One region of the Streptomyces sp. NPDC044003 genome, then DNA from elsewhere that is predicted to be linked to it. Evidence: riboswitches for the same ligand, from Rfam matches in the RefSeq annotation. Region 1 holds a riboswitch; each other region holds the start of a gene.
The links. A riboswitch is a leader RNA that binds a small molecule or an ion and turns the genes downstream of it on or off. The one in region 1 is predicted to bind cobalamin.

Region 1 (2,191 bases):
CGATGGTGACGGCCACGGCCACGGACAGGCCGAGCAGCACGAGTCCGGCCGCCGTCCACAGGAGCACCGTGGCGGACGTGACCGCCCGTTGAGCGGTCCTCACTTCGCGAGACCGTACGAGCGGAGCGCGGCCGCCACCTTCTCCACGCCCTCGACGGTGCGCAGGGTGGGGTTCATCGCCTGGCCGCTGAGCAGGACGTACCGCTTGTGCTTCACGGCCGTCATGTTTCTGGTGAGGGGGTCGGACTCCAGGAACTCGATCTTCTTCGCCGCGCTCTCGGCGGACTGCGCGCGGCGGGTCAGATCGCCGATCACGAGGACGTCGGGGTCACGGTCCGCGACGGTCTCCCAGTTGACCTGGGGCCACTCCTCGCGGGTGTCGTCGAAGACGTTCTTCGCCCCGAGCGCGTTCGTGACGATCCCGGGCGCCCCGCAACAGCCCGCCATGTAGGGCGCCTTGGCGTCGGAGTACCAGTAGAGGACGGTGGCGTCGGTGAAGTCGGCCGCCGCCGTGGCCTTCGCGACCCGGGCCTTGAGCCCGGCGACGAGCTTCTCGCCCCGCTCGGGAACGCCGAACACCCGGGCCAGGTCGCGGATCTCGCCGTAGACGGTGTCCATGGTGAGCGGGCGGGTGCGGACGCCGTCGCCGTCGCCGCTGTTGTCCTTGCCGACGCAGTCGGTGGGCGAGAGGTACGTGGGGACGCCGAGCTGCTCGAAGCGTTCGCGGGGCGCGACCCCGCCCTTGCCGAGGGTGTACGCGAACGAGGCGGCCGCGAAGTCGGGTTCGGTGTCGAGGACCTTCTCGAAGGAGGGGTAGCGGTCGGCGAGGCGCGGGACCTTCGCGTTCTCCTTCTCCAGGCCCTTGAGCACCGGGTCGGTCCAGGTGGCGGTGCCCACCATGCGGTCGGCGAGGCCGAGGGAGAGCATGATCTCCGCCGCTCCCTGGTCGAGGGCGACGGCCCGGCGCGGCGCGCGGTCGACGCGGACCGGCCGTCCGCAGTTGTCGTCGAAGGTGACGGGGTAGCCGCGCTCCGGGGCCGCTCCCTTCCCGGTCGGCGCGGCGGTTCCACCGCCGCAGCCGGTCACCGTCGCGGTGAGGAGGAGGACGCCGGCCAGGGCGGGCACGGCGGATCGGACGGGGTGTGCGAGCGGCACGGGGAACTTCCTCTGCGTCCACGGCTCATACGCGGAGCCTGTCGTACGGTGCTCCCCGGACGGCAGCGTGCCGCCGGGGCCGCCAGCAGGTCTTCGGACTCGGGGTCAGCCGGACGGAGCGCCTTCCCGGGCCCGTCGTGCCGCCCAGTGGCCGATGCTCCGCCCGTCGCCCTCACCGCTGCGCGTCAGTTCCGGTCTTCCACCGGATTCCCTGACCCGTGGACGTACCCGTTCAGGTGCGTACAAAGGTGCGACTGGCCTCGGCACAGTACCACCGGCCGGTCGCCGCGCCCCGGGACGCCTGTCGACGCCCCCGGGGACGCCTGTCGGCGTCAGACGCGCAGTTCCTTCGCCTCGAAGCGGCCGTCGCCGAGGACCAGGACGAAGGAGACCTGCTGCCCCTCGGAGACCGTCCGCTCCTCGCTCTCGATGTCCTCGGCACGGAAGTACACCTGCTCCTCGGAGCCCACGGGGACGACGAAGCCGTACCCGCCGAGACGGTTGAAGGACTGTACGAACCCTGTGCTTCTGCCTGCCACGGCGGCCTCCTCGTCGGCACGGGCGACGCGGTCGAGGGTGTCCGGCCCCGGGCGGGCCGTGTCCGCGCCTCAGGGGAGATGTACCCCGTGTACCCGCCCTTCGCCACCGCCGCGACCCCGGGGAGAACCACCCCGAACGATCTCGTACAATATTCAACAGAGGCCCGCTGCCGGAGATCCCCCGTGTCCGTCAGCGGGCCTCGCCCTTTCCTCGCGGAGCCCGCCTCAGGCGCGGCCGCCCGGGTAGGCGATCCGTGCCGTGATCCTGGCGATGCGCCGCGCCGACTCCTCCGGCGCGGCCACCGGCTGGACGATGTGGCTGACGGTGAGCCGCACGATCGTCTCGACGGCGAGGCCACGGGACTCCTCGTCGACGTCGGGCCAGGCCTCGATCGCGTACGCGTCGAGCATCGCCATCGCCGTGCCGAAGACCGGCTCCGGGCGCGTGGTGAGGTAGGCGAGAAGATCGTCCTCGCCGCCGCGCGCGGCGAGCAGGA
Region 2 (2,191 bases), on a different contig from region 1:
GCTGCTCGGCGGCATCTGGATCCTGCAGACCTTCCCGGCGCTCGTCGGCGGTCTCTTCACCCGCTGGTTCCACCGCTGGGCGCTGCTCGCCGGCTGGGCCGTCGGCATGGTGTACGGCACGGCCGCCGCGTACGGCGTCGCCAGCCCGACCCAGAAGCACTTCGGCGGTTCGGCCGCCGAGATCCCGGGCATCGGCGAGATCGGCTACATCGGCCTCACCGCCTTCGTGCTCAACGTCGTCGTCACGGTCGTCCTGACCTTCGTCCTCAAGGCCGTCAAGGCCCCCGAGGGCGTCGACGAGACCTCGCCGGAGGACTACACGGCGGACGCGGGCGACGCCGGTGTCCGCGACCTCCCGAAGGTCGGGGCCGAAGCGCACTGACCCACGGACGCGTGACAGAGGGGCCCGGAAAACTCCGGGCCCCTTCGCGTGCGGCGGAGGCAGACTGAGGCACATGGACTTCACGATCAGGGCAGTACGGCCCGAGGAGTACGAGGAGCTCGGTGACCTCACCGGGTTCACCTATCTGAATGACGGGCTGCTGCTGCACGGCGAGGACGACTTCTATCTGGCGGTGCTCCGCGACACGGCCCGGCGGGCGCGCGAGAGCGAGGTCCTGGTCGCCGTCGACGCGGACGGCGGGATCATCGGCGGGGTGACCTTCGCGGAGGGCGGCACCACCTGGGCGGACATCGCCGTCCCCGGCGAGGCCGAATTCCGCATGCTCGTCGTCGCGCCGGCGGCCCGCGGCAGGGGCGTCGGAGAAGCCCTCGTACGCGCCTGCGTGGACCGCGCACGGGCCCTTCCCGGGTGCGCGCGCCTCGTGCTCTCCACGGCCGATCTGATGGTCTCGGCGCACCGGATCTACGAGCGTCTCGGCTTCGTCCGCACCCCCCAGCGGGACTGGGAACCGATCCCGGACCACTTGCTGCGGACGTACGCCCTGGAGCTGTAGCGCCGGGACCGACACAACATGTGGGGGGTGCCGCGAGCGGCGCCCCCCACATGTATGCTCATCCTCGCTGTCGACGCAGGGGAATCCGGCGCGAATCCGGAACTGTCCCGCAACGGTGTGCTTCGTGCGGTTTCGTACGCGGTGAGTCCGAGGACCTGCCGGCAGCGCGCCCGGTCCGTCCGTTCCGGGTGTCACAGACGTCCGGGCCTCGCGGAGTGGGCCGGTGGACGCGGCGCGCCCACGCGTACGGGTGCCCGCCTGCCCGCCTTCCCGCCCGAGGCCCCGAGCCGAGCGAGGGAGAGCCCCCACGTGACCATCGCGCCCGCCGATCCGGCCGCAGCGATCGAGACCGACGGCCCCGGGACCGTACTCCTGCGGACCCTGACCGATCTCACCGCCGACCTCCCGGACACCGACCCCGGCAAGGTCGCCGCCGCCGCCCTCCGCGGCCGCAGCGCCACGTCGGACGAGGCGGAGCTGCGCGAGCTGGCCACCGAGGCGGCCGCCGGCCTGATCGCCGAGGACCCCGCTTACTCCCGGCTCGCCGCCCGGCTCCTCACCATCACCATCGCCGACGAGGCGGCCGGCCAGGGCGCCGTGACCTTCTCGGCCTCCGTCGCCGTCGGTCACCGCGAGGGCCTCATCGCCGACCGCACCGCCGAGTTCGTCGCCCTCCACGCGGACCGCCTCGACGCCACGATCGACCCGGCCGGCGACGACCGCTTCGGCTACTTCGGTCTGCGCACCCTCTACTCGCGCTACCTGCTGCGCCACCCGATCACCCGCAAGGTCGTCGAGACCCCGCAGCACTTCATGCTGCGCGTCGCCGCCGGCCTCGCCGAGGACGCATCGGTCCGCGCCCTCGACGAAGTGACGGCGCTGTACGGCCTGATGAGCCGCCTGGACTACCTCCCGTCCTCCCCCACGCTCTTCAACTCCGGCACCCGCCACCCGCAGATGTCCTCCTGCTACCTCCTGGACTCCCCGCAGGACGAGCTGGACTCCATCTACGACCGCTACCACCAGGTCGCGCGCCTCTCGAAGCACGCGGGCGGCATCGGTCTCTCGTACTCCCGCATCCGCGCCCGCGGTTCGCTGATCCGCGGCACCAACGGGCACTCCAACGGCATCGTGCCGTTCCTGAAGACCCTCGACGCCTCCGTCGCCGCCGTGAACCAGGGCGGCCGCCGCAAGGGCGCCGCCGCGGTCTACCTGGAGACCTGGCACGCGGACAT
Region 3 (2,191 bases), on a different contig from region 1:
GTCCGCGACCGGCTTCCACTTCTCCCGTGCCGGGGGGACCTGCCCGCTGTGGAACGTGTACGAGGCGTTCGCCGCGCCCGGCCGCATCCACGTCCAGGTGGCCGCGATGCCCGACGGACAGCGCTACCTCTGGACCGCCCGCACCGTCACCCGCCACCGCGGCGGCTGGGGCGAACCCGGCAAGACCTTCGCCATCGGCCTCGGCTGCGAGATCCGCCACGCCTCGCGGCTCGTCTACTCCGACGGCCTGGACCTCGGCAACAAGGCCGCCGCCACCCCGATCGGCATGGGCTGCCGCGTCTGCGAACGCCTCGACTGCCCCCAGCGGGCACTGCCGCCCGTGGGCCGCACGCTCGCCGTGGACGAGAACGCCGGCTCCTTCGTGCCGTACGCCGTGGAGGACACCCGATCGGGGTGACGGAGCGGGGTGTCAGGACAGGCCGGGGAGCACGACGTCGAGCGTGGGTACGGGACGCGGCGTTCCTTCGGCGTCGATCGCGACGAAGGTGAGGAGCCCGGTGGCGACCTCGGTGGCGGGGCCGGAGCTGTTCCACCGCTCGGCGGTGACACGGACGCCGACGGTCATGGACGTCCGGCCCGCACGCTCCAGTCCGGCTTCCACACTGAGCAGATCCCCGGCCCGTACCGGGGCCAGGAAGGTCATCCGGTCGACGGACACGGTGACGGCGGGTCCGTCGGCATGCCGCCCGGCGGCGGCCGCGGCGGCATCGTCGATGAGCTTCATCATCACGCCGCCGTGGATGGTGCCGTACAGGTTCGTGTCGTGGTCGCTCATGATGTGGGCGAGGACCACCCGGGAGTCGTCCGGCGTCTTCGTCGTACGGGCAGGGCTGGTGACGGTGCGATCGGCCACGTCAACTCTCCTTCGCGAGTCGCGGCAGGGCTTCTCCGCACGCGCGGGGTGCCGGCGTGCGGGCAACGGGCAGGTCTTCGGACTCGCGGGCACGCCCACCGGGTTCGACCGGCGGACACCTACTGACCGTCGCTTCCCAGGCCCTTCCCGAACCCAGTGCGTATGACGGCGGTCGTTCCCGCTCACCGCTGCGGGGCAGTCCCGGATTCCCACCGGGTTCCCTCTTACGACGCTCCCGCCTGGAGGACGGGGCGAACCAGCTGCCCCGCCAGCCTACGGCAGCGAGGTCACACCCCTGTCGAGGACCGATGACCCGGTGTGCGCGGTACCGCGTGGCCCGCGCCGATGGGGCCGTTCGGCCCCTACTGCCAGGGGGCGCCGTTCGCGTTCACTGCTGAGGGACCTCCGGCCCACCGACGCTCCGGTGCACGGGTCGGAGGTCCACCGGCAGTTCTCGCGCGAAAGGCACGCACATGGGTCGTCAGACCACACCGGATCCGGGACACGTCGTCGTCGTGGGAGGAGGTGTCTCCGGTCTCGCCGCCGCCCACCGGCTCGTCGAAACCGGGACCCGTGTGACCCTCCTCGAAGCGTCCGGACGGCTCGGCGGGAAACTGCGAACGGGGGAGATCGCGGGCGTGCCCGTGGACCTCGGTGCGGAGGCCCTGTTCGCGCTGCGGCCCGAGGCGGTCGACCTGGCGCGCGCCGTCGGACTCGGGGAATGCCTGGAGCCGGCCGTGACGACCTCGGCCGCCGTGTGGAGCCGTGACACCCTCCACGTCATGCCCCAGGGCCACGTCATGGGCGTACCGGGCGACTGGGCGGCTCTGGGGGGCCTGATCTCCCCGGAGGGGATCGCGCGCATGAAGGAGGACCGCACCCTGCCGCCTACCCCCGTCGGAGGGGACATCGCGATCGGCGCGTACGTGGCCGAGCGATACGGCAGAGAGGTCGTCGACCGGCTCCTGGAGCCCCTGCTCGACGGCGTGTACGCGGGCGACGCCTACCGGATCTCCCTGCGTGCGGCGGTACCGGCCCTCTTCGAGGCGGCCCAGAAGCACGGCTCACTGCTCGACGCCGTCGCCTCCCTCCGACAGAACCCCTCGGGCGCCGCGCCCGCGGGGCCGGTCTTCATGGGCATCACGGGTGGCATCGGCCGGCTGCCCGGCGCGGTCGCCGAAGCCGTACGCGCCCGAGGCGGGGAGATCCTGCTCGACAGCCCGGCCCGCGCCCTGAGCCGCACCGAAGACGGATGGCTGATCTCCACCCCCGACCGCCGGTTCCTCGCCGACGGCGTCGTGATCGCCGCGCCCGCGT
Region 4 (2,191 bases), on a different contig from region 1:
GCGTGCGGCGCGCAGTTCGTCGGTCTGCGGGAAGGAGCCGATCGTGGTGACCGGCAGCGGCGGCAGGCCGAGGTGGGCCCGCTGGGCGGCGGCCCGCTCCGGGTACGGCTGGGAGCGCCGCGCGTCGGCGTCGGTGACGGCGGCGGCACGGGCCCGTACGACCGGGTCACGCGTGAGGGGGGAGTCGGCGCGCGAGGCGAGGGCGGCTCGGTTGGCGGCGAGTTCCCCTGCGATCGCGCCGGTGCCCTTCGACAGGCCCTTGGCCAGGGTCACGATCTCGGCCGTCTTCTGCCGGGCGAAGGCGAGCCAGCGCACGATCTGCGGGTCGGCGTCCTTCTCGGCGGACGCGTCGAGCGGCACGTGGAGGAGGGAGCAGGAGGCGGAGACGTCCACCCGCTCGGCGAGACCGAGGAGGGTGCCGAGGGTGGCGAGGGACTTCTGCAGGTCGTTCACCCAGATGTTGCGGCCGTCGACGACGCCGGCGACGAGCCGCTTGCCGGGGAGGCCGCCGACGGCGGCGAGGGCGTCGAGGTTGGCGGCGGCTGGTCCGGTGAAGTCCAGCGCGAGCCCCTCGACCGGTGCCTTGGCCAGGACGGGCAGGGCGTCGCCGAGCCGGTCGAAGTAGGAGGCGACCAGCAGCTTCGGCCGGTCGGTGAGCGCGCCGAGGTCCCGGTAGGCGCGTGCGGCGGCGTTCAGTTCGGCCGGGGTGCGGTCCTGGACGAGGGCCGGTTCGTCGAGCTGGACCCACTCGGCCCCCGCCGCCCGCAGGTCGGCGAGCACCTCGGCGTACACGGGAAGCAGCCGGTCGAGCAGGGTCAACGGCTGGAAGGCGACGGAGACCCCAGGTGCGGGCTTGGCGAGCAGCAGGTACGTGACGGGGCCGACCAGGACGGGCCGGGCGGCGAGGCCGAGGGCGAGGGCCTCCTTCAGCTCGGCGACCTGCCGGGTGGAGTCGGCCGTGAAGCTCGTGTCCGGGCCGAGTTCCGGCACCAGGTAGTGGTAGTTGGTGTCGAACCACTTGGTCATCTCCAGCGGGGCGACCTCCTGCGTACCGCGTGCCAGGGCGAAGTAGCCGTCCAGGGCGTCGGCGGCGACGGCTTCGCGGTGGCGTGCGGGGATCGCGCCCACCATGACGGTGGTGTCGAGGACGTGGTCGTACAGCGAGAAGTCGCCCGTGGGCACCTCGTCGATGCCCGCCTCGGCAAGCTGTCGCCAGTTCGCGGCGCGCAGCTCGGTGGCGGTGGCGTGGAGGGCGGCGGAGGTGACCCGGCCCGTCCAGTACCCCTCGATCGCCTTCTTCAGTTCCCGGCCCTGTCCCTGGCGGGGGTAGCCGTACACGGTGGCCCGTGCTGCCGCGGCTGCGGACTTCGTGGTCACGGAGATCTCCTTCGCGAGATGAATCCCTGAGATCCCGGGAACGGGGAGAGCGCGAAGGGGTGACGGACCGGACGGGACGCGCGCGTGGCAAGGCACGATCGTCCGCCTGGTATGTACGCCGACCCGCCCTCGAGGTCACCGGGATGTCCGCGCGCGGAACCGTCCGCGTGCGGGCAACGGGCAGGTCTTCGGACTCGCGGGCACGCCCACCGGGATCAACCGGCGGACTCCTACTGGCCGTCGCTTCCCAGACCCGTTCGGGCCCAGTGCGTATGACGGCGGTCGTTCCCGCTCACCGCTGCGGGGCAGTCCCGGATTCCCACCGGGTTCCCTCTTACGACGCATCCCGCCTGGCTGACGGGGCGAACCAGCTGCGCGCACCACACTACGAGGACCGACCGCTGTGGCACGGCGAAGTCCAGAATCCGGACGGTGAGGTCGGACACGCGGGTGGGAGCGTGGCACGGCGAGAGGGCGGGAAGCGCCACATCGCCTCCCGCCCTCCCCACGCGGACCGTCGGACCCTCATCCGATGTTCCGCGGTGCCGCCCAGGGTCGTCAGCCCGGGCCACCGGGTCTCTCCTCCCGGTCGTACACGTGGAACCCGCGACCGGTCTTGCGGCCCAGCAGGCCCGCCTCCACCATCCGCAGGAGCAGCGGCGGCGGGGCGTACAGGGGTTCCTTGAACTCGTCGTGGAGCGACTCGGCGATGGAGGCGACCGTGTCGAGACCGATCAGGTCGGCCAGCCGGAGCGGGCCCATGGGGTGGGCGCAGCCGAGTTCCATGCCCCGGTCGACGTCCGGGGCGGTGGCG

Region 2: another riboswitch for cobalamin. It lies ahead of AC07AW_RS02440 (ribonucleoside-diphosphate reductase subunit alpha); the one in region 1 lies ahead of AC07AW_RS40760 (ABC transporter substrate-binding protein).
Region 3: another riboswitch for cobalamin. It lies ahead of AC07AW_RS13685 (acyl-CoA thioesterase); the one in region 1 lies ahead of AC07AW_RS40760 (ABC transporter substrate-binding protein).
Region 4: another riboswitch for cobalamin. It lies ahead of metE (5-methyltetrahydropteroyltriglutamate--homocysteine S-methyltransferase); the one in region 1 lies ahead of AC07AW_RS40760 (ABC transporter substrate-binding protein).

What each region holds. Positions count from the first base shown of each region.
Region 1 covers NZ_JBWKFA010000023.1:13,395-15,585, forward strand. Annotated here, with positions in the region: gene AC07AW_RS40755 (FecCD family ABC transporter permease) at 1-103, opposite strand, end outside; gene AC07AW_RS40760 (ABC transporter substrate-binding protein) at 100-1,155, opposite strand; cobalamin riboswitch at 1,237-1,414, opposite strand; gene AC07AW_RS40765 (cold-shock protein) at 1,488-1,694, opposite strand; gene AC07AW_RS40770 (TetR/AcrR family transcriptional regulator) at 1,920-2,191, opposite strand, start outside.
Region 2 covers NZ_JBWKFA010000001.1:533,732-535,922, forward strand. Annotated here, with positions in the region: gene mctP (monocarboxylate uptake permease MctP) at 1-382, shown strand, start outside; gene AC07AW_RS02435 (GNAT family N-acetyltransferase) at 456-956, shown strand; cobalamin riboswitch at 1,011-1,133, shown strand; gene AC07AW_RS02440 (ribonucleoside-diphosphate reductase subunit alpha) at 1,266-2,191, shown strand, end outside.
Region 3 covers NZ_JBWKFA010000003.1:353,871-356,061, forward strand. Annotated here, with positions in the region: gene AC07AW_RS13680 (short-chain fatty acyl-CoA regulator family protein) at 1-418, shown strand, start outside; gene AC07AW_RS13685 (acyl-CoA thioesterase) at 431-874, opposite strand; cobalamin riboswitch at 926-1,150, opposite strand; gene hemG (protoporphyrinogen oxidase) at 1,348-2,191, shown strand, end outside.
Region 4 covers NZ_JBWKFA010000003.1:346,722-348,912, forward strand. Annotated here, with positions in the region: gene metE (5-methyltetrahydropteroyltriglutamate--homocysteine S-methyltransferase) at 1-1,377, opposite strand, end outside; cobalamin riboswitch at 1,540-1,764, opposite strand; gene AC07AW_RS13665 (3-hydroxybutyryl-CoA dehydrogenase) at 1,936-2,191, opposite strand, start outside.